3 regions of the Streptomyces cinnamoneus genome follow, and region 3 is predicted to be linked to each of the others. Evidence: riboswitches for the same ligand, from Rfam matches in the RefSeq annotation. Region 3 holds a riboswitch; each other region holds the start of a gene.
The links. A riboswitch is a leader RNA that binds a small molecule or an ion and turns the genes downstream of it on or off. The one in region 3 is predicted to bind cobalamin.
Positions count from the first base shown of each region.

Region 1: another riboswitch for cobalamin. It lies ahead of CYQ11_RS06885 (cobalamin biosynthesis protein); the one in region 3 lies ahead of metE (5-methyltetrahydropteroyltriglutamate--homocysteine S-methyltransferase).
Region 2: another riboswitch for cobalamin. It lies ahead of CYQ11_RS21195 (ribonucleoside-diphosphate reductase subunit alpha); the one in region 3 lies ahead of metE (5-methyltetrahydropteroyltriglutamate--homocysteine S-methyltransferase).

Region 1 covers NZ_PKFQ01000001.1:1,675,113-1,682,487, reverse strand. The annotation lists gene CYQ11_RS06905 (cobyrinic acid a,c-diamide synthase CobB) at 1-200, opposite strand, end outside; gene cobO (cob(I)yrinic acid a,c-diamide adenosyltransferase) at 197-796, opposite strand; gene CYQ11_RS06895 (putative cobaltochelatase) at 796-2,904, opposite strand; gene CYQ11_RS06890 (cobyric acid synthase) at 3,080-4,597, opposite strand; gene CYQ11_RS06885 (cobalamin biosynthesis protein) at 4,594-5,565, opposite strand; cobalamin riboswitch at 5,623-5,742, opposite strand; gene CYQ11_RS06880 (hypothetical protein) at 5,952-6,194, opposite strand; gene CYQ11_RS06875 (inorganic phosphate transporter) at 6,220-7,375, opposite strand, start outside.
Region 2 covers NZ_PKFQ01000001.1:4,704,137-4,711,511, forward strand. The annotation lists gene CYQ11_RS21190 (ribonucleotide-diphosphate reductase subunit beta) at 1-400, opposite strand, end outside; gene CYQ11_RS21195 (ribonucleoside-diphosphate reductase subunit alpha) at 400-2,802, opposite strand; cobalamin riboswitch at 2,974-3,104, opposite strand; gene mctP (monocarboxylate uptake permease MctP) at 3,475-5,106, opposite strand; gene CYQ11_RS21205 (DUF3311 domain-containing protein) at 5,103-5,372, opposite strand; gene CYQ11_RS21210 (hypothetical protein) at 5,535-6,038, opposite strand; gene CYQ11_RS21215 (GntR family transcriptional regulator) at 6,168-6,932, opposite strand; gene CYQ11_RS21220 (extracellular solute-binding protein) at 7,177-7,375, shown strand, end outside.
Region 3 covers NZ_PKFQ01000001.1:6,060,711-6,068,085, forward strand. The annotation lists gene CYQ11_RS26645 (enoyl-CoA hydratase/isomerase family protein) at 1-565, opposite strand, end outside; gene CYQ11_RS26650 (acyl-CoA dehydrogenase family protein) at 562-1,731, opposite strand; gene CYQ11_RS26655 (CoA-acylating methylmalonate-semialdehyde dehydrogenase) at 1,737-3,236, opposite strand; cobalamin riboswitch at 3,448-3,620, opposite strand; cobalamin riboswitch at 4,184-4,393, shown strand; gene metE (5-methyltetrahydropteroyltriglutamate--homocysteine S-methyltransferase) at 4,563-6,887, shown strand; gene CYQ11_RS26665 (APC family permease) at 7,262-7,375, shown strand, end outside.

The DNA of each region.
Region 1 (7,375 bases), 4.4 Mb from region 3:
AGGAAGGAGTCCAGGTTGCGGCCCGGCCGCCCGGTCGCCAGCGCGTGGTAGCCCGGATCGATGTAGTCCGGGCCCACCTTGTGCGGCGACACCGCGAGGCCCGCGTCCGCGAAGGCCCGCATCAGGCCCGTGGCCACGGTGGTCTTGCCGCTGCCGGACGCCGGCGCGGCGATGACGAGACGGGGGAGGCGCGTACTCACCACTCGATGCCCCGCTGGCCCTTCTGACCGGTGTCCATCGGGTGCTTGACCTTCGACATGTCCGTCACCAGGTCGGCGAACTCCACCAGCTTCTCCGGGGCGTTGCGGCCGGTGATCACCACGTGCTGGGTGCCGGGGCGGTCCCGCAGCACCTCGATCACCTCGTCGGTGTCGATCCAGCCCCAGTGCATCGGGTACGCGAACTCGTCGAGCACGTAGAGCTTGTACGTCTCGGCCGCCAGGTCGCGCTTGACCTGCTCCCAGCCCTCACGGGCCTTCTCCTCGTTGGACAGCTCACTGTCGCGCTGGATCCACGACCAGCCCTCGCCCATCTTGTGCCAGTCGACCGTCCCGCCCTCGCCGGAGGCGCCCAGCACCCGCAGCGCGTTCTCCTCGCCGACCTTCCACTTCGCCGACTTCACGAACTGGAACACCCCGATCGGCCAGCCCTGGTTCCACGCCCGCAGCGCCAGCCCGAAGGCCGCCGTCGACTTGCCCTTGCCGACGCCGGTGTGGACGAAGACCAGCGGCCGGTTGCGCCGCTGGCGCGTGGTGAGACCGTCGTCGGGGACGACGGCCGGCTGTCCCTTGGGCATTACGCGACCCTCCTGTTGTCGGTGTTCCGTACGGTACGCACGCCGCGCACCAGCGTGGCCACGCTGTCCGCGCGCAGCTCGTCGAGCGTCACGACCGGCCCGCCCAGCTCGCGGCCCAGCTCAGCCGCCAGGCCCAGCCGCACCGGCCCGGCCTCGCAGTCCACGACGACCGACGCCGTGCCCTCGCCGGCCAGCAGCCGGGCCGCGCGCGCGGCCCGCGCCAGCGGCTCCGGGCCGCCCGTCGCCCGGCCGTCCGTCACCACGACCAGCAGGGGACGCCGGGACGGATCACGCATCCGCTCCACCCGCAGCACCTCGTGCGCCCGCAGCAGGCCCTCGGCCAGCGGGGTGCGGCCGCCGGTCGGCAGCTTCTCCAGCCGCGCCGCGCCCGCCTCCACCGAGGACGTCGGCGGCAGCGCCACCTCCGCGCCCGAGCCCCGGAACGTGACCATGCCGATCTTGTCGCGGCGCTGGTAGGCGTCCATCAGCAGCGACAGCACCGCGCCCTTGACGGCGCTCATCCGCTTGCGGGCCGCCATCGAGCCCGAGGCGTCCACGACGAACAGCACGAGATTGCCCTCGCGCCCCTCGCGCACCGCCTCCCGCAGATCGTCCCGGCGGACGAGCAGCCCCGGGCCCGAGCGGCCACGCGCCCGCTGGTGCGGGGCGGCGGCCTGCACGGTCGCGGCGAGGTGCAGCTTGGCGAGCGCACCGCCGCGAGGCCGGCGCGCCCCCGTCGTGCGCCCGTGCGCGGTACGGGCCCGGGAGCGGCGGCCGTCGGCGCCCTCACCGAGTCCGGGTACATCGAACCGGCGCGTCCGGAAGGGCTCCGCGGCCGCGACGGCGGGTGCCTCGGGGGCCTCGCCCTCGCTTCCGGGCACGCCGTCGGAGGAGTTCTGCCGCGGGGCGGGGTCGGCTGCGGGGGAGTCCTGCCGCTGCTGCGGCACGTCGGGGCCGCCCGCGCCGTCGGGGCGGGGGCCGTCCTGCGGCGGTCGGCCGCCGCCGTCCGGACCGCCGCCATCCGGATCCTCGTCGCCGGGGCCGCCGTCCTCCGGGCCCCCGGGCTCGGGGTCCGGCTCGGGGTCCGGCTCCTCGTCCTCGAACCGCCTGAGGATCTCGTCGAGCTTGTCCTCGTCCAGACCGGGGGCGTCGAAGGGATTGCGGCGGCGCCGGTGCGGCAGCGCCAGCAGCGCCGCCTGCCGCACGTCCTCGGTCGTGACGTCCGTACGCCCCGCCCACGCGGCCAGCGCCGTCGCCGTCCGAGCGGTCACGATGTCGGCCCGCATGCCGTCCACCTCGAAACCGGCGCACACCGCGGCGATCCGGCGCAGCGCGCCGTCCCCGAGCCGTACGGCCGGCAGCAGCGCCCGCGCGGCGGCGATGCGCTCGCGCAGCGCGTCCTCCTCCGCCGCCCACTTGGCGGCGAAGGCGGCCGGGTCCTCGTCGTAGGCGAGGCGGCGGCGCACGACCTCGACGCGCTCGTCGGTGTCGCGGGAGGCCGCGACCTCGACGGTCAGCCCGAAACGGTCGAGCAACTGCGGTCGCAGCTCGCCCTCTTCGGGGTTCATGGTGCCGACGAGGAGGAAGCGGGAGGCGTGCCGGACGGAGACGCCTTCGCGCTCGACGTACGAGGCGCCCATCGCGGCGGCGTCCAACAGCAGGTCGATCAAGTGGTCGTGGAGGAGGTTGACCTCGTCGACGTAGAGCACGCCGCGGTGTGCGGCTGCCAGCAGGCCCGGCTCGAAGGCCTTGACGCCTTCTGAGAGGGCCCGCTCGATGTCGAGGGCGCCGACGAGCCGGTCCTCGGAGGCCCCTACCGGCAGTTCCACCATGCGTGTGGGGCGTGCGCTGCCCGCCGCGTCCGCCGTGTGCGGCCCGTCAGGGCACGTCGGGTCCGGTGCCACCGGGTCACAGGAGAACCGGCAGCCGTCGACGACGGCGACAGACGGCATCAGCGTCGCGACACCGCGCACGGCAGTGGACTTCGCCGTGCCCTTCTCGCCGCGTACGAGCACGCCGCCCACCGCGGGGGAGACCGAGGTCAGCAGCAGGGCCAGTCGTAGATCGTCCATGCCGACGATCGCCGTGAAGGGATAGGGGGTGCTCATGAGCTGATCGCTCCTTCGAGTGGCATTCGTCCGATGGCGTGTGCACCGAGTGGAAGGCGCGGCATGCTGGTGATCTCGGCCGCCCATCTGTGGGGATGCACCCCCGGCACCGCCGAGGCGACGACGGTCCGCGTGTTGTCCGCTCCCCGCTTCCGTGGGGATGGTGGGCCGCTCATCACGGCGCCCCCGGCGGGATGAACGGCAGCCCCGCCGGGACCCCGTCCCCGATCAGCCGCAGCAGCGCGTCCGTGTCCGCGTGCTCCTCGATCAGATCGCCCAGCCGGTCCAGCTGTTCCTCGCGCAGCGCGGCGAAGGACGTGTCGGGCGCCGGCACGAACGCCCGGCCCGCCGCCCGTGCGACCTCGCGCAGGAACGCCCGCCGGAAGCCGTCGCTCTCCAGCGAGCCGTGCCAGTGCGTCCCCCACACCGCACCCACCCGGCAGCCGTCCAAGAACGGTTCCCCGTCCAGGACCTCGGCGACGCCGTGGTGGATCTCGTACCCCTCGACGTGCTCGCCCAGCGCCTTGCCGGCCGGCCGGGCCAGGGTCTTCTCCACCGCGAACCGCACCCGCACCGGCAGCAGGCCCAGCCCCTCGACCGTGCCCGCCCGGGACTCCACCTCGTCGTCGATGCGCTCGCCCAGCACCTGGAAGCCGCCGCACACGCCCAGCACCGGGCGGCCCTCCGCGGCGCGCCGCTTCAGCGCGTCCGCCAGGCCGCGCTCGCGCAGCCACGCCAGGGCCTTCACGGTGCCGCGCGTCCCCGGCACCACCACCAGGTCCGCGTCGGCCAGTTCCTCGGCCCGGTCCACGAACCGCACCACCACGCCCGGCTCCGCGGCCAGCGCGTCCACGTCCGTGAAGTTCGACATCAGCGGAACGGCGCACACCGCGACCCGCAGCACGTCGGTGCCGTACGGCGGGGCGACCACCGACTCGCGGACCGCCCCGCGCAGCGACACCCGCAGGCCGTCCTCCTCGTCGATGCCGAGCCCGTGGGCGAACGGCAGCACGCCCAGCGTGGGCCGCCCGGTCAGGCCGCGCAGCATCTCCAGCCCCGGCTCCAGCAGCGTCACGTCGCCGCGGAACTTGTTGACGACGTAGCCCGCTATCAGCTTCTGGTCCTCGGGCGAGAGCAGGGCCGTCGTGCCGAAGAAGGACGCGAAGACGCCACCCCGGTCGATGTCGCCGACCACGACGACGGGCAGCCGGCCCGCGCGGGCGACGCCCATGTTGACGATGTCGCTCCGCCGCAGGTTGATCTCGGCCGGGCTGCCCGCGCCCTCGCAGATCACCGCGTCGTGCGTCCGCCGCAGCTCCTCAAGGCACGCGGTCACCGTCCCGAACAGCTGCTCCTGGCGCCCCGCGTGGTAGCCGCGCGCGCTGAGCTCGCCCACCGGCTTGCCCATCAGCACGACCTGGCTGCTCCGGTCCCCGCCGGGTTTGAGCAGCACCGGGTTCATCAGCGCGCTCGGCTCGACGCGCGCGGCGGCGGCCTGCATCGCCTGGGCACGCCCTATCTCCGCGCCCTCGCGCGTCACGTACGAGTTGAGCGACATGTTCTGCGCCTTGAACGGCGCGACCTTGACGCCCCTGCGGACCAGCCAGCGGCAGATGCCGGCGGTCACCACGCTCTTGCCCGCGTCCGAGGTGGTCCCCGCCACCAGCAGGCCCCCGCCCCTTGGAGCTGTCACCGGTTCCTCCTCCTCGCGGCCGACGCCGCGGCGCTCTTCACAAGGCTGCCCAGCGCACGGCCGCCGATGGCGGTGCCCACGGCCAGCAGCGACACCCGGCGCGAGAGCCGCACCGCGCGCTCGATGTCGGCCACCCGGACCGGACGCAGCTCCGCGCCCAGCACGGGCCGGTGCTCGACGCGCCCGGCGTAGGCGAGCGTGCCGCCGAGCCGCACGCCCAGGGCGCCGGCGAAGGCGGCCTCGACCGGGCCGGCGTTGGGACTGGGGTGGCGGGAGGCGTCACGGCGGGCCACCCGCCAGGCACCGCGCGGGTCGGGGCCCGCGAGCACGGTGAGGGCGGCGGTGAGCCGGGCACCGGGCCAGCCCACGACGTCGTCGAGCCGGGCGGACGCCCAGCCGAAGCGGCGGTGGCGGGGCGACTTGTGACCCACCATCGCGTCCAGCGTGTTCACCGCCCGGAAGCCCGCCAGCCCCGGCACCCCGCCCAGCGCGCCCCAGAACAGGGCGCCCACGACGGCGTCGGAGGTGTTCTCGGCGACGGACTCCACGACGGCCCGGGCGATCTGCTGCCCGTCCAGGGCCTGCGGGTCGCGCCCGCACAGGTGCGGCAGCCGCTCCCGGGCGACCTCGATGTCGCCCGCGGCGAGCGCACCGCCGATGGCCCGCGCCTCCCGGCCCAGCGACGTCCCGCCCAGCACGGCCCAGGTGGCGGCGGCGGTCAGGGCGACGCCGGGGGCGCGGCGGCCGCGTACGGCGCGGGCCAGCAGTCCGGCGCCGGCCACGGCGCCGCCCGCGCAGACGAGGGTGTGCAGGGCGCCGTGGCCGCGGTGGTCGCGCCACAGGCGCTGTTCGACGGCGTGCGCGGCGCGCCCGAAGGCGGCCACCGGGTGGCCGCGGCGGGGGTCGCCGAAGACGAGGTCGGCGAGATAGCCGAGGGCGGTGCCGCAGGCGAAACCGCAGAAGGGCATGGCCGGCTTGTGTCCTCACTCAGGGTCCGCGCCCTGGCTCGACGTGACGGCGACCAGAGTCTCCTGGCTCCCGGATCCACGCCGCCCCCGGCCTTCCGGCTCACGCCGTGGCCATCGCTTGGGGGTGCGCTCCCCGGTGACAGTGGCGGGACCGCGCCGGACTCGCACCGGCTTCCTCTGCTGTCGCCGTTTTGGCTCCGGAAGTCCACCACGGCCCGGGAACGGGCGTCAACTCACCCTGACCTGCGATGAGGCGGCCGTGGGGCAGTGGGGCCGGTGGGTCCACCGCCCCGTGACCGGGCTCCGGCCACGGGGCGCGCGGAAACGACGAAGCGCCGGCCCGGCGGCTGCCGGACCGGCGCTTCACGCGCGGGGCTGTCCCCGCGTCAGGCGACGATGAGGTAGATGCCGTAGCCCACGGCGGCCGCGCACAGGGCGTAGCAGGCGTACGCGCCGGTGCGCACGAGCGCGGCCGGGCCGGCGACCGCGGCGACGGTGCCGTCCGGCTGCTCCTGGGGCTTGCGGGGGGACGTACCGATGATGCCGAGGGTGAAGACGCCCACGAGACCGACGGTGACCACGAGGCTGACGCCGAAGACCTGGCCGAGGGCTTCCCAGTTGATGTGCATGCGGGGTTCCTTGGTTTCCGGTTCCTCAGCTCGTCGCCGTCGCGGCGGCGGGAGCTGCGGTCTGGGCCGCGGGGGCGGCCGGGACGGCGGACAGGGGGCCGGCCGGCGGCGGGGCGACGGCCTGGAGGGCGGCGGTGACGACACCGGCCGGCTCGGCGGGCAGGCCCTGCGGCACGTTGAGGTCGTTGACCGTGTCGTGGGAGACCGGCTTGCGGCGGGAGGCCGCCCAGATCGCGCCGGACACGGCCAGGCCGAGGACGGCGACCGCGGCCACGCCCCAGTCGCCCTGGTCGGCGAGGAGGGCCGCGCCACCGGCGACCAGGCCCGCGGCGGGCAGGGTCAGGACCCAGGCGGCGACCATGCGGCCGGCGGTCGACCAGCGCACCACGCCGCCCTTGCGGCCGAGGCCGGCGCCCATGATCGAGCCGGAGCAGACCTGGGTGGTGGAGAGCGCGAAGCCGATGTGCGAGGAGGCGAGGATCACCGTGGCGGCACCGGTCTGGGCGGCGAAGCCCTGGGCCGGCCTGATGTCGGTGAGGCCCTTGCCGAGCGTCTGGATGATGCGCCAGCCGCCCAGGTACGTGCCGAGCGCGATGGCCAGGCCCGCGGAGACGATGACCCACAGGGGCGGGTCGGAGTGCGGGGCCACGACGCCGCCGGCGACCAGCGCGAGGGTGATCACGCCCATGGTCTTCTGGGCGTCGTTGGTGCCGTGGGCGAGGGAGACCAGGGCGGCCGAGGCGATCTGGCCGGCGCGGTAGCCCTTGGCGGTCTCCTGCTCGTCCCGCCCCTTGGTCAGGCGGTACGTCAGGCGCGTGGCGGCCGTCGCGGCGAGGCCGGCCACGAGGGGCGCGGCGACGGCCGGGATGAGGACCTTCATCACGATCTTGTCGGCGTTGACCGCGTCGAAGCCGACGGAGACGATCGTCGCGCCGATCAGACCACCGAAGAGGGCGTGGGAGGAACTGGAGGGCAGGCCCACCAGCCACGTCACCAGGTTCCAGACGATGGCGCCGACGAGCCCGGCGAAGATCACCTCTGGTCGGATGCCGGCACTCTCGTCGATGATGCCGCCGGAGATCGTCTTGGCGACCTCCACCGAGAGGAACGCGCCGACGAGGTTGAGAACCGCCGACATCGCCACCGCGGCCTTGGGCTTGAGCGCCCCGGTGGAGATGGTG
Region 2 (7,375 bases), 1.4 Mb from region 3:
CCACCGCGTCGAAGGCCGCCGCGCGCTCCTCCGGGTCGGGCAGGTAGGTGTCGAGCAGCGTCAGATAGAACTGGACGTGCACGGCCTCCTCGAACAGCTGCCGCGACAGGTAGAGGCGCGCCTCGGGGGAGTTGATGTGCTTGTACAGCGTCAGCACGAGGTTGTTGGCCACGATCGAGTCGCCGGTCGCGAAGAACGCGACGAGGCGGCCGATCATGTGCTGCTCACCCGGGGAGAGCTTGGCGAGGTCGGCGACGTCCGAGTGGAGGTCGACCTCCTCGACGGTCCAGGTGTTCTTGATCGCGTCGCGGTAGCGGTCGTAGAAGTCCGGGTACCGCATGGGACGCAGGGTCAGTTCGAAGCCCGGGTCCAGCAGGTTCTTCTGTTCGGTGGAGCTCATTACTGGCAGGCCTCGCAGGACTCGGGGTTCTCAAGGGAGCAGGCGATGGCGTCCGCGTCGGGCGCGGCCTGCTGCACGGGGATGGTGGCGGGGGCGGCGGCACCGCCGGACGCCGCGCGGGCGATCCGGGTGGCCGGACGCGAGCGCAGGTAGTACGTCGTCTTGATGCCCTGCTTCCAGGCGTACGCGTACATCGAGCTGAGCTTGCCGATGGTGGGCGAGGCCATGAAGAGGTTCAGCGACTGGCTCTGGTCCAGGTACGGGGTGCGGGCCGCGGCCATGTCGATCAGGAAGCGCTGCGGGATCTCCCAGGCGGTGCGGTACAGGTCGCGCACCTCCTGCGGGATCCACTTCATGTCCTGGATCGAGCCGTTGGCGTCGGTCATGGCGTCACGGGTCGTGCGGTCCCACACGCCGAGCTTCTTCAGGTCCTCCACCAGGTAGGTGTTGACCTGGAGGAACTCACCCGAGAGCGTCTCGCGCTTGAAGAGGTTGGAGACCTGCGGCTCGATGCACTCGTAGACGCCCGCGATGGAGGCGATGGTCGCCGTCGGGGCGATCGCCAGCAGCAGCGAGTTGCGCATGCCGACCTCGCCGATGCGCGCGCGCAGCGCCTCCCAGCGGTCCGCCCAGCCGGGGACGGCGTTCGGGTAGTGGTCGGGGTGCAGCACGCCGCGCGCGGTGCGGGTGGCGGACCAGGCCGGGTGCGGGCCGTGCCGCTCGGCGAGGTCGGCGGACGCCTCGTACGCCGCGAGCATGATCCGCTCGGAGATCCGGGTCGACAGCTCCTTCGCCTCGGCGGAGTCGAAGGGCAGGCGCAGGCGGAAGAAGACGTCCTGCAGACCCATCAGGCCCAGGCCCACCGGGCGCCAGCGGCTGTTGGAGTTGCCGGCCTGCTCGGTCGGGTAGAAGTTGATGTCCACGACGCGGTCGAGGAACGTGACGGCCGTGCGGACCGTGCGGTCGAGCTTCTCCCAGTCCATCTCGCCGTCGGTGCCCAAGTGGGCGGCGAGGTTGACCGAGCCGAGGTTGCAGACGGCGGTCTCGCCGTCGTCGGTGACCTCGAGGATCTCGGTGCAGAGGTTCGAGGAGTGGACGACCTTGCCCTTCTCGGCCGTCTGGTTGGCGGTGCGGTTGGCGGCGTCCTTGAACGTCATCCAGCCGTTGCCGGTCTGCGCGAGGGTGCGCATCATGCGGGCGTAGAGCACCCGGGCCGGGATCTGCTTGACGGCCTTGCCCGCGGCCTCGTAGGCGCGGTACGCGGCGTCGAACTCGTCGCCGTAGAGGTCGACCAGGTCCGGGGTGTCCGCGGGGGAGAACAGCGACCAGTCCGCGTCCGCCTCGACGCGGCGCATGAACTCGTCCGGGATCCAGTGCGCGATGTTGAGGTTGTGGGTGCGGCGGGCCTCCTCACCGGTGTTGTCGCGGAGCTCCAGGAACTCCTCGATGTCCGCGTGCCAGGTCTCCAGGTAGACGCAGGCCGCGCCCTTGCGGCGGCCGCCCTGGTTGACGGCCGCGACGGAGGCGTCGAGCGTCCGCAGGAACGGCACGATGCCGTTGGAGTGGCCGTTGGTGCCGCGGATGAGCGAGCCGCGGGAGCGGATGCGGGAGTAGGACAGGCCGATGCCGCCCGCGTGCTTCGACAGCCGCGCCACCTGGTGGTAGCGGTCGTAGATCGAGTCCAGCTCGTCCAGCGGCGAGTCCAGCAGGTAGCAGGACGACATCTGCGGGTGGCGGGTGCCGGAGTTGAAGAGCGTGGGGGAGGAGGGCAGGTACGACAGCGTGCTGGTCAGCCGGTACAGCTCCGCGACGTCGTCCAGGGCCTGCTCCGAGTGGTTCTCGGCCAGACCGCAGGCCACGCGCAGCAGGAAGTGCTGCGGGGTCTCGATCACGTCGCGGTGGATGGGGTGGCGCAGCAGGTAGCGGCTGTGCAGGGTGCGCAGGCCGAAGTAGCCGAAGCGGTCGTCGGCGCCGTCGGCGAGGGCGGCGTCCACGAGGGCGTCCAGCCGGGCGGCGTGCGTCCGCACGAAGGCGGCCGTCTCGTCGGCGATCAGGCCCTCGCGGTGCCCGACCTCGACGGAGGCGGAGAAGGAGGTCGCGCCCTGGCCGGCCGCCTCGTCGGCGATGGCCCGGGTGAGCAGCCGCGCGGCGAGCCGGGAGTACTCGGGCTCCTCGGCGATCAGCCCGGCCGCGGCCTCGGTCGCGAGGGACCGCAGCTCGGCCTCGTCCGAACCGGGGTGCCGGCCGCGCAGCGCGGCGGCGGCGACCTTGCCCGGGTCGGTGGCCGGAAGGTCGGCGGTGAGATCGGTCAGGGTCCGCAGCAGCGCGGTCCCGGGGCCGCCGGTCGCTTCCGCGTTCGCTGAGACGGGACCTGACTCTAGATCCGCGGGCGCGATGGTCACGGTGGGGCTCTCCCTCGCTCGGCTGGGTGGGCCGCGTCTGGGAGCGCACGACGGTCGCCTACGGGCACGCATCGCTGGCGTGTGCCAGGGCGTGGCTCGTAGGCGTCCGCCGGCCCACCCCTCGAGGCCCGGACGAATTCAACGCCCATAGCCGAGCCAAGGGCAGGCTCGGTGGTGGGCGCGCTGGCGGCAGGTCCTCGGACTTCAGGTGCGCCTGGTATATGCGCACACATACACCGTTGCGGGACAGTTCCGGATTTCCACCGGATTCCCCTGCGACGACAGCGAGCACGAGCATACATCTAGTGCTGGGCCTCGGAGGCACCCCCACATGTTGTGTCGGGCCGTCATGAAGTGGTTGCGGAATGTGGTAGCGGGGTGGGGTGTTGGGGTGTTCCGGGAGAGCCGTCACGGGGCGTGGGAGGACGCGCGGGGGCCCCGGTGTGCCGGGTGACGGGAAGGGTGCGGCGAGGGCGCCAGAGGGGTGGCTGGGGGCCTTCGGGGGGTGCTTCGGCCGGCCCCGGCCGGGTGCCGGGGAGGTTGCCCCGGTCGGCGCCCGTCGGGCCCGGCGCGGGGGTGGGGGGAACGACGAACGACCGCGCCGCCCGGCCGGTGGAACCGGTCCGGGCGGCGCGGTCGGCCGCGGCTGCTCGGGTGGAGGAGGCGGAAGCCTCAGTGGCCTCCCGGCACCCCCGCCGTCGCCGGGGGCAGCTCCCGCTCCACGCCCGGGTCGCCCGCGTCGGCGGTGTAGTCCGACGGCTTCGTCTGGTCCACGCCGTCCGGGGCGCCCACCGCCTTCAGGACGAAGGTGAGGACGACGACCACGAGGACGTTCAGGACGAAGGCGGTCAGACCGATGTATCCCTTCTCACCGATCAGCGGGATCAGGTTCGTGTTGCCGAAGTGGTCCTGGGTCGCGCTCGGCGTGTCGTACGCCCGCCAGGTCCCGTACGCCATGCCGGCCGCCCAGCCCGCCAGCAGCGCCCAGCGGTGGAACCAGCGCGTGAAGAGCCCGCCCACCAGGGCCGGGACGGTCTGGAGGATCCAGATGCCACCCAGCAGCTGGAAATTGATGGCCACTGTTTTGTCCATCGTGAGGACGAAGACCAGCGCGCCCACCTTCACCAGCAGGGAGGCCAGCTTGGACACCTTCGCCTCGTGCGCCGGCGTCGCGTCCGGCTTGAGGAAGTCCTTGTAGATGTTGCGGGTGAAGAGGTTCGCCGCCGCGATCGACATGATCGCCGCCGGGACGAGCGCGCCGATGCCTATCGCCGCGAAGGCCACGCCGGTGAACCAGTCGGGGAACATGTCCTCGAACAGCTGGGGGATCGCCAGCTGGCCGTTCTTCACCTTCACCCCGGCCGCGATGGCCATGAAGCCCAGCATCGCCAGCAGGCCCAGCATGAGCGAGTAGAGGGGGAGGATGGTGGTGTTGCGGCGGATGACGTTGCGGCTCCTGCTGGAGAGGACGGCCGTCACCGAGTGGGGGTAGAGGAAGAGGGCCATCGCGGAGCCCATGGCCAGCGTGGCGTACGCCCACTGGGCGTCGGGTCCGGGGACGAGGGAGCCGCGCGGCTTGCCGGTGGCCGGGTTCTTTGCGGAGAAGGCCTCGCCCGCCTTCGCGAAGATGTCGTCGAATCCGCCCAGTTTGATGGGGATGTAGATGATCGCCACCACGATGACGATGTAGATCAGGGCGTCCTTGACGAACGCGATCAGCGCCGGTGCGCGCAGGCCGGACGAGTAGGTGTACGCCGCGAGCACGCCGAAGGCGATGAGCAGGGGAAGGTCCTTGACGAACCAGTTCGCGTCCGCCCCGCCGCCGACGCCCATGACGTCGAGCACCGCCTGGATGCCCACCAGTTGCAGCGCGATGTACGGCATCGTCGCGAGGATGCCGGTCAGGGCCAGGGCGAGCGAGAGGCCCTTCGAGCCGAACCGGCCCCGGACGAAGTCCGAGGAGGTGACGTATCCGTGCCGGTGGGCGACCGACCACAGGCGGGGGAGGAAGGTGAAGACCAGCGGATAGCACAGGATCGTGTACGGCACCGCGAAGAACCCGGCCGCGCCGCCCGCGTAAATGGCGGCCGGTACGGCTACGAACGTATACGCGGTATAGAGGTCGCCGCCCAGCAGGAACCAGGTGACCCAGGTACCGAACGAACGGCCGCCGAGGCCCCATTCGTCGAGGTTTTCCGCGTTCTCGGCCCGCCGCCATTTCGCGGCCATGAAGCCCATGACGGTGACCGCGAGGAAGAAGAAGATGAACACGGCGAGTGCCACGCCGTTGACGCCGTCCTTCATCGGCCCGCACCCCTTCCGCGCGTCCGCTCATGACGTCGTACGAGCACGTAGGCGATGACCGTGAGCAGGGTCGATATGACGACCCACAGCATCTGGTACCAGTAGAAGAAGGGGATTCCTATAAAGGACGGGGTGACCCGGGCATAGGAGCCGACCCACAGCATCGCCACGAAGGGGATCGCGAGGCATACGCCCGCGACGAACAGCGGAACGGGCACGACCGGTTTGCGGCCGTCCGCGGGTGGTTGCTCGGGTGGTTCCGACATGCGGTGACTCCGTCCCTGCGCGATCACTTGCGTAATGCGCAGGAAATCTAGGGGAGGGAGCCTCCGGACGTCACCCCCTATCCGCATATCGGTATGACAACGCCGCGGGGCCGGGGGCGGCGGTGTCGCCCGCCGCCGTCCGGCCCGTACCGCGCGCGGCGCTCAGCGACCCGTCTCCCCGCGGTTCACGGCCATCACCACCACGGCCCCCGCCATGATCAGACGATCCGTCAAGGCGTCTATCTGCCGTCGCTGTTCGGCCGGCAGCCGCCAGTCCTCCCACCACGAGGTCTCCTGCGCCGAGGGCGGTGCCTGCCACTCGGCGGCCCAGTCCTGGGCGAGCTGCGCGGCGAGGGGGACGGCCGAGCGGGCCAGGTTCGCGTACGCGGCCAGGAGCGCCACCATGGGGCCGTCCGCCAGCCAGTCGCGCCAGGCCGCCAGCAGCCCGTCCGCGAGGTGGGACACGTCCTCCAGCCACAGCACGTGCTGGGTCACCCAGCCCTGGGGGCTGGGGCAGGCGGGCATGCCCGGCAGGAGGCGGGGCGGCAGTCCGTCGCGACGGGTCAGGAAGTCCCGGGCGAGGGTCAGCTCGTAGTCCGAAGGGGTCCAGGAGCGCTCATTGAGGGCGATCGCGGCGGCATCGACGGCATCGACGGCGTGGCTCATCCCGCCACCGTACGTGGTCGCTTCCGGCGGTCCGGGCTCCAGGGCCAAGTCGTGCACCGGACCCCTACGCGACACCCACGGGACGCCCCCCCCGGGGCGCCGCCCGGCCAGGGGTCACTCGGCCGGGGGTCACTCGGCCGGGCGGCGCAGCCGGGCCACGAACTTGTACCGGTCGCCCCGGTACACCGACCTGACCCACTCCACCGGCTTGCCCTCCGCGTCCAGCGAGTGGCGGGAGAGCATGAGCATGGGCAGGCCCACGTCCGTGCCCAGCAGGCCCGCCTCGCGGGGCGTGGCCAGGGACGTCTCGATGGTCTCCTCCGCCTCGGCGAGGTGGATGCCGTACACCTCGGCGAGGGCCGTGTAGAGCGAGGTGTACTTCGCCAGGCTCCGGCGCAGGGCCGGGAAGCGCTTCGCCGACAGATGGGTGGTCTCGATGGCCATGGGCTCGCCGCTGGCGAGTCGCAGCCGTTCGATGCGCAGGACGCGGCCGCCCGTGGTGATGTCCAGCAGCCGGGCGAGGCGGTCGTCGGCGGTGACGTAGCCGATGTCGAGGAGCTGGGAGGTGGGCTCCAGGCCCTGGGCGCGCATGTCCTCCGTGTAGGAGGTCAGTTGCAGCGCCTGGGAGACCTTCGGCTTCGCGACGAAGGTCCCCTTGCCCTGGATGCGCTCCAGCCGCCCCTCGACGACCAGTTCCTGGAGGGCCTGACGCACCGTGGTGCGCGAGGTGTCGAACTCGGCGGCGAGCGTGCGCTCCGGGGGGACCGGGGTGCCCGGGGGCATGGTTTCGGTCATTTCCAGCAAGTGGCGTTTGAGGCGGTAATACTTGGGAACGCGCGCCGTCCGCGCACCGCCCGAAGCGCCGCTCTCCGCTGTCCCGCCCTCGGTCGCCATGGCGTGCCTTCCCGACTCCGATGATCCTGCTGCCGTCACCGGCTCCTCCGTCTATAGCGGTCACATGGTGGCACGGGCCGAGCCCGAGGGGACCGGAGATACCCGGCTCGACCTTGAGGTGTCGGTCCGGTAACGGAGCCGACAGCGACTCTTATACACCCTTGACACCCCAAAAGGTCTAGGCCAAGCTGCGGGCACTGGTCTAAACCATTAAAGACCACATTCGGTCCTTGAGGAGAGTGCTGTGAAGCGTGGGCTCATAGCGGCGACGGGTGTCGCGGCCATGTTGGTGAGTGTTGCGGCCTGTGGGTCCAGCGACAGTGACAAGGCGACCGACGCCGGCGGTTCCCGGGGCAAGACCCTGACCGTCTGGTTCATGGATGGCTCGAATCCTGCGGGCTGGACGGACGCGGTCAAGACCGAGTTCGAACAGAAGACCGGGG
Region 3 (7,375 bases):
GCACGTAGTGGTCCGCGAGGCCGCACAGCAGGGCGTCGGCCGCGCCCACCGCCGTGCCGGTGAGCGCCAGGTGGGTGCCCAGCCCGCCGGGGGCGAGCCCCAGCAGGTAGGTGCCGCCGACATCGGGGACGAAGCCGATGCCGGTCTCGGGCATGGCGACGCGGGAGCGTTCGGTGACGATCCGCACGCTGCCGTGGGCGGAGACGCCGACACCGCCGCCCATCACGATGCCGTCCATGACGGCGACGTACGGCTTGGGGTAGCGGGCGATCAGGGCGTTGAGCCGGTACTCGTCCCGCCAGAAGTCCGCCGAGGCGGACCCGCCGGCCCGCGCGTCCTCGTAGATGGACCGGATGTCCCCGCCGGCGCACAGCCCGCGCTCGCCCGCGCCCGTGACGACCACGGTCTCGACGGCGGGGTCCTTCTGCCAGTCCGTCAGGGCCTCCTCGACGCGGAGGGCCATGGCGTGGTTCAGGGCGTTGAGGGCCTTGGGCCGGTTGAGGGTGATGTATCCCGCGCGTCCCTCGGTGCGCAGGAGCACGTTCTCGTCGTCGGTCGGGGTCATCGCAGGGAGCCCGTCAGTCCGCGGGCCACGATGAGGCGCATGATCTCGTTCGTTCCTTCCAGGATCCGGTGCACCCTCAGATCGCGGACGATCTTCTCGATGCCGTACTCACTGAGGTACCCGTAGCCGCCGTGCAGCTGGAGGGCGCGGTCGGCGACCGCGTAGCCGGTGTCGGTGGCGAACCGCTTGGCCATCGCGCACAGCTGCGCGGCCTGCGGGGCGCCCCGGTCCAGCGCGTCCGCGGCCTGCTGGACCAGCGCCCGGGCCGCCGCCAGTTCGGTCGCCATGTCGGCCAGGGTGAACTGCAGCGCCTGGGCGTCGAGCAGCGGCGCGCCGAACGCCTCACGGTCCGCGAGGTACGCCAGGCTGCGGTGGAGCGCGCTCTGGGCGCCGCCCAGGGAACAGGCGGCGATGCCGAGGCGGCCGCCGTTGAGCCCGTTCATGGCGATGCGGAAGCCGTCGCCCTCGGCGCCGAGCCGGCGCCCGGCCGGGATGCGGACGCCGTCGAGGATCACCTGGCGGGTGGGCTGGGCGTTCCAGCCCATCTTCCGTTCGTCGGGCCCGAAGGACAGGCCGGGGTCGTCACGTTCGACGACGAAGGCCGAGATGCCGCGCGGCCCGGCCTCGCCGGTACGGGCCATCACGATGTAGACCTGGGAGGCGCCCGCGCCGGAGATGAACTGCTTGACGCCGGTGAGGACGTAGTCGTCGCCGTCGCGCACGGCGCGGCTGCGTAAGGCGGCGGCGTCGGAGCCGGCGCCCGGCTCGGTCAGGCAGTAGCTGCCGAGCGCGTCCATCGCGCACAGGGCGGGCAGCCAGCGGGCGCGCTGGGCGTCGTCCCCGTAGTGGTCGATCATCCAGGCGACCATGTTGTGGATGGAGAAGTAGCCGGCGACGGAGGGGCAGCCGGTGGCCAGGCTCTCGAAGATCAGGACGCCGTCGGCGCGGGTCAGGCCGGAGCCGCCGGACTCCTCGCGCACGTAGACGCCGCCGAGGCCGAGGTCCGCGCCCTTGCGCAGGACGTCGACGGGGAAGTGCTTGTCCTGGTCCCAGGCGACGGCGTGGGGGGCGAGGTGCTCCCGGGCGAAGTCCAGCGTGGTCTCGGCGATCGCGAGCTGGTCCTCGGACAGCAGGGTGCCGGCCGTCGGGGCGGTCGTGGTCGTCATCGCCGTCACCGCATCGTCGGGATGGTGAAGCTCGCGCCCTCCTTGGCCCCGGAGGGCCAGCGCGAGGTGACGGTCTTGGTGCGGGTGTAGAAGCGGACGGCGTCCGGGCCGTGCTGGTTGAGGTCGCCGAAGCCGGACCGCTTCCAGCCGCCGAAGGTGTGGTAGGCCACGGGCACGGGGATGGGCACGTTGACCCCGACCATGCCGGTGTTCACCCGGCGGGTGAAGTCCCGGGCGGTGTCCCCGTCCCGGGTGAAGATCGCCACTCCGTTGCCGTACGGGTGCTCGCTCGGCAGCCGCAGGGCCTCCTCGTAGTCGGCGGCCCGGACGACGCTGAGCACCGGCCCGAAGATCTCCTCGCGGTAGATCCGCATGGCGGGCGTGACGTGGTCGAAGAGGGTCGCGCCGGCGAAGAACCCGTTCTCGTGGCCGGGCAGGACGAAACCGCGTCCGTCGACCACGAGTTCGGCGCCCTCGGTGGCGCCGATGCCGACGTAGCGGTGCACGCGGTCGAGGGCGTCGCGGCTCACCAGGGGGCCGAAGTCGGCGTCCGGGTCGTCGGAGCGGCCGATCCGCAGGGTGCCGATGCGCTCCTTGAGCCGGGTGACCAGCGCGTCGGCGGTCTCCTCGCCGACGGGCACGGCCACCGAGATGGCCATGCAGCGTTCGCCCGCCGAGCCGTAGCCGGCGCCGATCAGGGCGTCCACGGCCTGGTCGAGGTCGGCGTCCGGCATTACGATCATGTGGTTCTTGGCGCCGCCGAAGCACTGGGCGCGCTTGCCGTGGGCGGCGGCGGTGGCGTAGACGTGCGCCGCGATCTGGGTGGAGCCGACGAAGCCGACGGCCTGGACCCGGGGGTCCTCCAGCAGGGTGTCGACGGCCTCCTTGCCACCGTTGACGACGTTGAGCACGCCCGGCGGCAGGCCCGCCTCCAGGAAGAGCTCCGCGAGCCGCAGCGGTACGGACGGGTCGCGCTCGGACGGCTTGAGGACGAAGGAGTTCCCGCAGGCGATCGCGGGCGCCGCCTTCCACAGCGGGATCATCGCGGGGAAGTTGAACGGGGTGATCCCCGCGGTGACGCCGAGGGGGGCGCGCAGGGAGTGGACGTCGATGCCGGTGCCGGCGTTGTCGGTGAACTCACCCTTGAGCAGGTGCGGGATGCCGGCGGCGAACTCCACGACCTCCAGGCCCCGCTGGAGGTCGCCGTGCGCGTCGGCGACGGTCTTGCCGTGCTCGGAGGACAGCATCCGGGCCAGCGCGTCCCGTTCGCCCTCCACCAGCTGGAGGAACCGCAGCAGCACCCGGGCGCGGCGCTGCGGGTTCCACTCGCCCCACGCCACCTGCGCCTCCGCGGCGTCGGCGATCGCGGCAGCGGTCTCGTCGCGCCCGGCCAGGGGGACCCTGGCCTGCACGGAACCGGTGTTGGGGTCGTGGACGTCGGCGAAGAGCCCCGACGTTCCGGCCTGGCGCCTGCCGCCGATGAAATGGGTGAGTTCACGGACCATGGAAGCCTGCTCTCGTCGGAGGAGAAGCGGGGACGGGCACGGCCGGCCGGGCGGCGGCACCGGGGTGCGGCCGCGGGGCGGGCCGTGGGACGCGGAGGCCGAAGAGCCGCCGGGGCTCAGGGACGCGAGGGCGTCCGCGCGTGCTCCGCCGGATCACCAGGGTCGTGGGTACGGACCGGTGCCATGCGTGTCTGCTCCATCCTCGTGGGTCAACACGGAAGAACCCGCGGCCGGTATCCTGACTTCCGGGTCGTCGCGCGCCGCCCGCCGTCCCGACATCCCGCTCGTCGGTGGCGTGTCGCCGGCGGCACACTCCCCGGTCACAGTGGCGGGACCGTGCCGGACTCACACCGGCTTCCCCGCACCGCGGACCTTGCTGACGAACATATAGTTGGACGTCCTAGTAAGTACACCCCTGCCCACCCCTGTCCCGTGGAAGCGGCGTTCGCAGCCTTGGCAGGCCGCCCGCGGAAGATTCACAACAGTTGACAGAAGGCCAAGGTTGATGGCACGCGGTGCCACTGCCAGAGTCGTCGTGCGACCGGGGACCACCCGGCGGGCACCGCGAAGCGGCACGGCGCGCCGCGCGCGTCCGCTGGAAGTGCCCTCTTCCTTCGCCGGGTTGGCGGAGGTCGCGGGGTCAGCGGACGTTCGCAGGGTGCCGGACGTCCGGCGGGCGATCGCCGCGCGACACCGGGAGACGGAGCATGGCGCACGCGCAGGCGGCGGCAGCGGAATCCAGCCGTACGGCCGGGGCTGAGGGGCCCCGCCCGTCGCCGGGCCCGAGGGGGCCCGGGCTCGCAGGGGAGCGGGGCGCGGGACGGTGAGGGACCGTTCCGCGCCCCGGCGCACGTCCCGGTGCGGGTCAGGGGGCGCGGGCGCGCCGCGTGACCGGAATGCGAACAGCCCTGTCCCTCCCCGGTGTCGAGCGCCTAGGGTGGCCGGTGCAGCTGGTTCGCCCTGCCCGCCAGGCAGGCGCGTCGCAAGAGGGAACCCGGTGGGAATCCGGGACTGCCCCGCAGCGGTGAGCGGGAACGACCGCCGTCATGAGCACTGGGCCGCCAGGCCTGGGAAGCGACGGCCATTAGGTGCCTGCCCGTCGGCCGAGAGCCGGCGTGCGCCAGGCGTGCCCGCGAGTCCGAAGACCTGCCCGCTGTCCGTGCGCGACCCGGTCGCGCGCGGTCTCCCGGTGACCTCGAGGGCGGGTCGGCGTACAGCACCAGGCGGGAAGCGCGGCGTCGTGCCGTACCCGTCCGGACCGTCGTCCCTTCGCGCCCCCGCCAGGCCTCCGGGTTCCTGGACACGAAGCTCGCGAAGGAGAGTTCCTTGACCAGCACGACCGCAGCCGCGGCAGCCCGTGCCACCGTGTACGGCTACCCCCGGCAGGGCCAGGGCCGTGAACTGAAGAAGGCCGTCGAGGGGTACTGGAAGGGCACCGTCACCGCCGCCGCCCTCCGGGATACCGCCGCCGGGCTGCGCCGCGCCACCTGGCGGCAGCTCGCCGGGGCCGGCGTCCACGAGGTGCCCACCGGCGACTTCTCGTACTACGACCACGTCCTGGACACCAGCGTGATGGTCGGCGCGGTCCCCGCCCGGCACCGCGCCGCCGTCGAAGCCGACGCCCTGGACGGCTACTTCGCGATGGCGCGGGGCACCCAGGAGGTGGCGCCCCTGGAGATGACCAAGTGGTTCGACACCAACTACCATTACCTGGTCCCCGAACTCGGCCCCGACACCGTCTTCACCGCCGACTCCGCCAAGCAGGTCGGCGAGCTCGGGGAAGCCCTCGCGCTGGGCCTGGCCGCCCGGCCCGTCCTCGTCGGACCGGTCACCTACCTCCTGCTGGCCAAGCCCGCGCCCGGCGTGGCCGAGGGCTTCGAGCCGCTGACCCTCCTCGACCGGCTGCTGCCGGTGTACGCCGAGGTGCTGGCCGACCTGCGGGCCGCCGGCGCGGAGTGGGTGCAGCTCGACGAGCCCGCCCTGGTCCAGGACCGCACCCCGGCGGAGCTGAACGCCGCCGCCCGCGCCTACCGCGACCTGGGCCGCCTCACCGACCGGCCCAAGCTGCTCGTCGCCTCCTACTTCGACCGCCTCGGTGAGGCCCTGCCGGTCCTGGCCAAGGCCCCCGTCGACGGCCTCGCCCTCGACTTCACCCGCGCGGCCGCCGCCAACCTGGCCGCCCTCGCGGCCGTCGGCGGACTCCCGGGCAAACGCCTGGTCGCGGGCGTGGTCGACGGCCGCAACGTGTGGATCGACGACTTCGAGCAGTCCCTGTCGATCCTGGGCACCCTCCTCGGCCTCGCCGACCGCGTCGACGTGGCCGCCTCCTGCTCGCTGCTGCACGTCCCGCTGGACGCCACCGCCGAGCGGGACCTGGACCCGCAGGTCGCCCGCTGGCTCGCCTTCGCCCGCCAGAAGACGACCGAGGTCGTGACCCTCGCCAGGGGACTGGCCCAGGGCACCGACACCATCGCCGCGGAACTCGCCGCCAACCGCGCCGACCTGGCCTCCCGGGCCGGCTCGGCCCTCACCCGCGACCCGGCCGTCCGCGCCCGGGCCGCCGCCGTCACCGCCGCCGACGCACGCCGCTCGCAGCCCTACCCAGAGCGCACCGCCGCCCAGCGCGCCCACCTGGGACTGCCGCCGCTGCCCACCACGACCATCGGCTCCTTCCCGCAGACCGGCGAACTGCGCGCCGCGCGGGCCGGCCTGCGCGCCGGACGCCTCGACGAGGCCGCGTACGAGCAGCGCGTCGAGGCCGAGATCCGCGAGGTCGTGGCCTTCCAGGAAAAGGCCGGCATCGACGTCCTGGTGCACGGCGAGCCCGAACGCAACGACATGGTCCAGTACTTCGCCGAGCAGCTCACCGGCTACCTCGCCACCCAGCACGGCTGGGTCCAGTCCTACGGCACCCGCTACGTCCGCCCGCCGATCCTCGCCGGGGACGTCTCCCGCCCCGAGCCGATGACGCTCCGCTGGACGCGCTACGCCCAGTCGCTCACGCGGCGCCCCGTCAAAGGCATGCTCACCGGGCCCGTCACCATGCTCGCCTGGTCCTTCGTCCGCGACGACCAGCCGCTCGCCGACACCGCCCGCCAGGTCGCCCTCGCCCTGCGCGACGAGGTGGACGACCTGGAGGCGGCCGGCACCGCGGTGATCCAGGTCGACGAGCCCGCCCTGCGCGAGACGCTGCCGCTGCGGGAGGCCGACCGCCCGGCCTACCTGGCCTGGGCCACCGAGGCGTTCCGCCTGGCCACCGCGGGCGTCCGGCCGGACACCCAGATCCACACCCACATGTGCTACGCCGAGTTCGGCGACATCCTCACCGCCATCGACGACCTCGACGCCGACGTCGTCAGCCTGGAGGCCGCCCGCTCCCACATGCAGGTGGCCGGCGAGCTCGCCGGCGCCGGATACCCGCGCGAGGTCGGGCCCGGCGTCTACGACATCCACTCGCCACGCGTCCCCGATGCGCGGGAGGCCGCGTCCCTCCTGCGCACCGGCCTGAAGGCCATCCCGGCCGAACGGCTGTGGGTCAACCCCGACTGCGGCCTGAAGACCCGCGCCTGGCCCGAGGTGCGGGCCTCGCTGGAGAACCTGGTCGCGGCCGCCCGCGAGGTGAGGGGGGAACTGCCCGGCGCCACCTCCTGAGGGCCGTGCGGCCGGGCGGGCACACCGGCTGCCCGGCCGGCCGCACCCCCGGCCCACCCCCACGCGGTGGGAGAAGGGCCGGCGTTCGTGATCAAATTGCCGTCCGGGGACAGCCGGTGCCGCCCGGTGTGCCCACGGCGGCGATTGGAGCCGTTTCCGCTGGTTGACGTAGTATGTCCCGCGTCGCTCTTGCGTTCGTGACGCGAGGCCGGTACGCGGGGCGGGCTCCGGCCCGGGGGTTGATTTTCGTTCGGCCCGGCAGACGGGTGTCGCCGTGCGACGCCGCGAGCCGGCGGTCCCGGCTCGGCAGCCGGGCGACCGACGAGGCGCACAGACGCTTCCAGCCAGTTCCCAGGCAGAACGGAAAGCACATCGTGGATGTCGGCGCGGCCAACCGGAAGGGCCTCAGCCTCTTCGCCCTGATCATGATCGGGCTGGGTTCCATCTTCGGCTCCGGCTGGCTCTTCGGAGCCGGCCAGGCGGCCCGG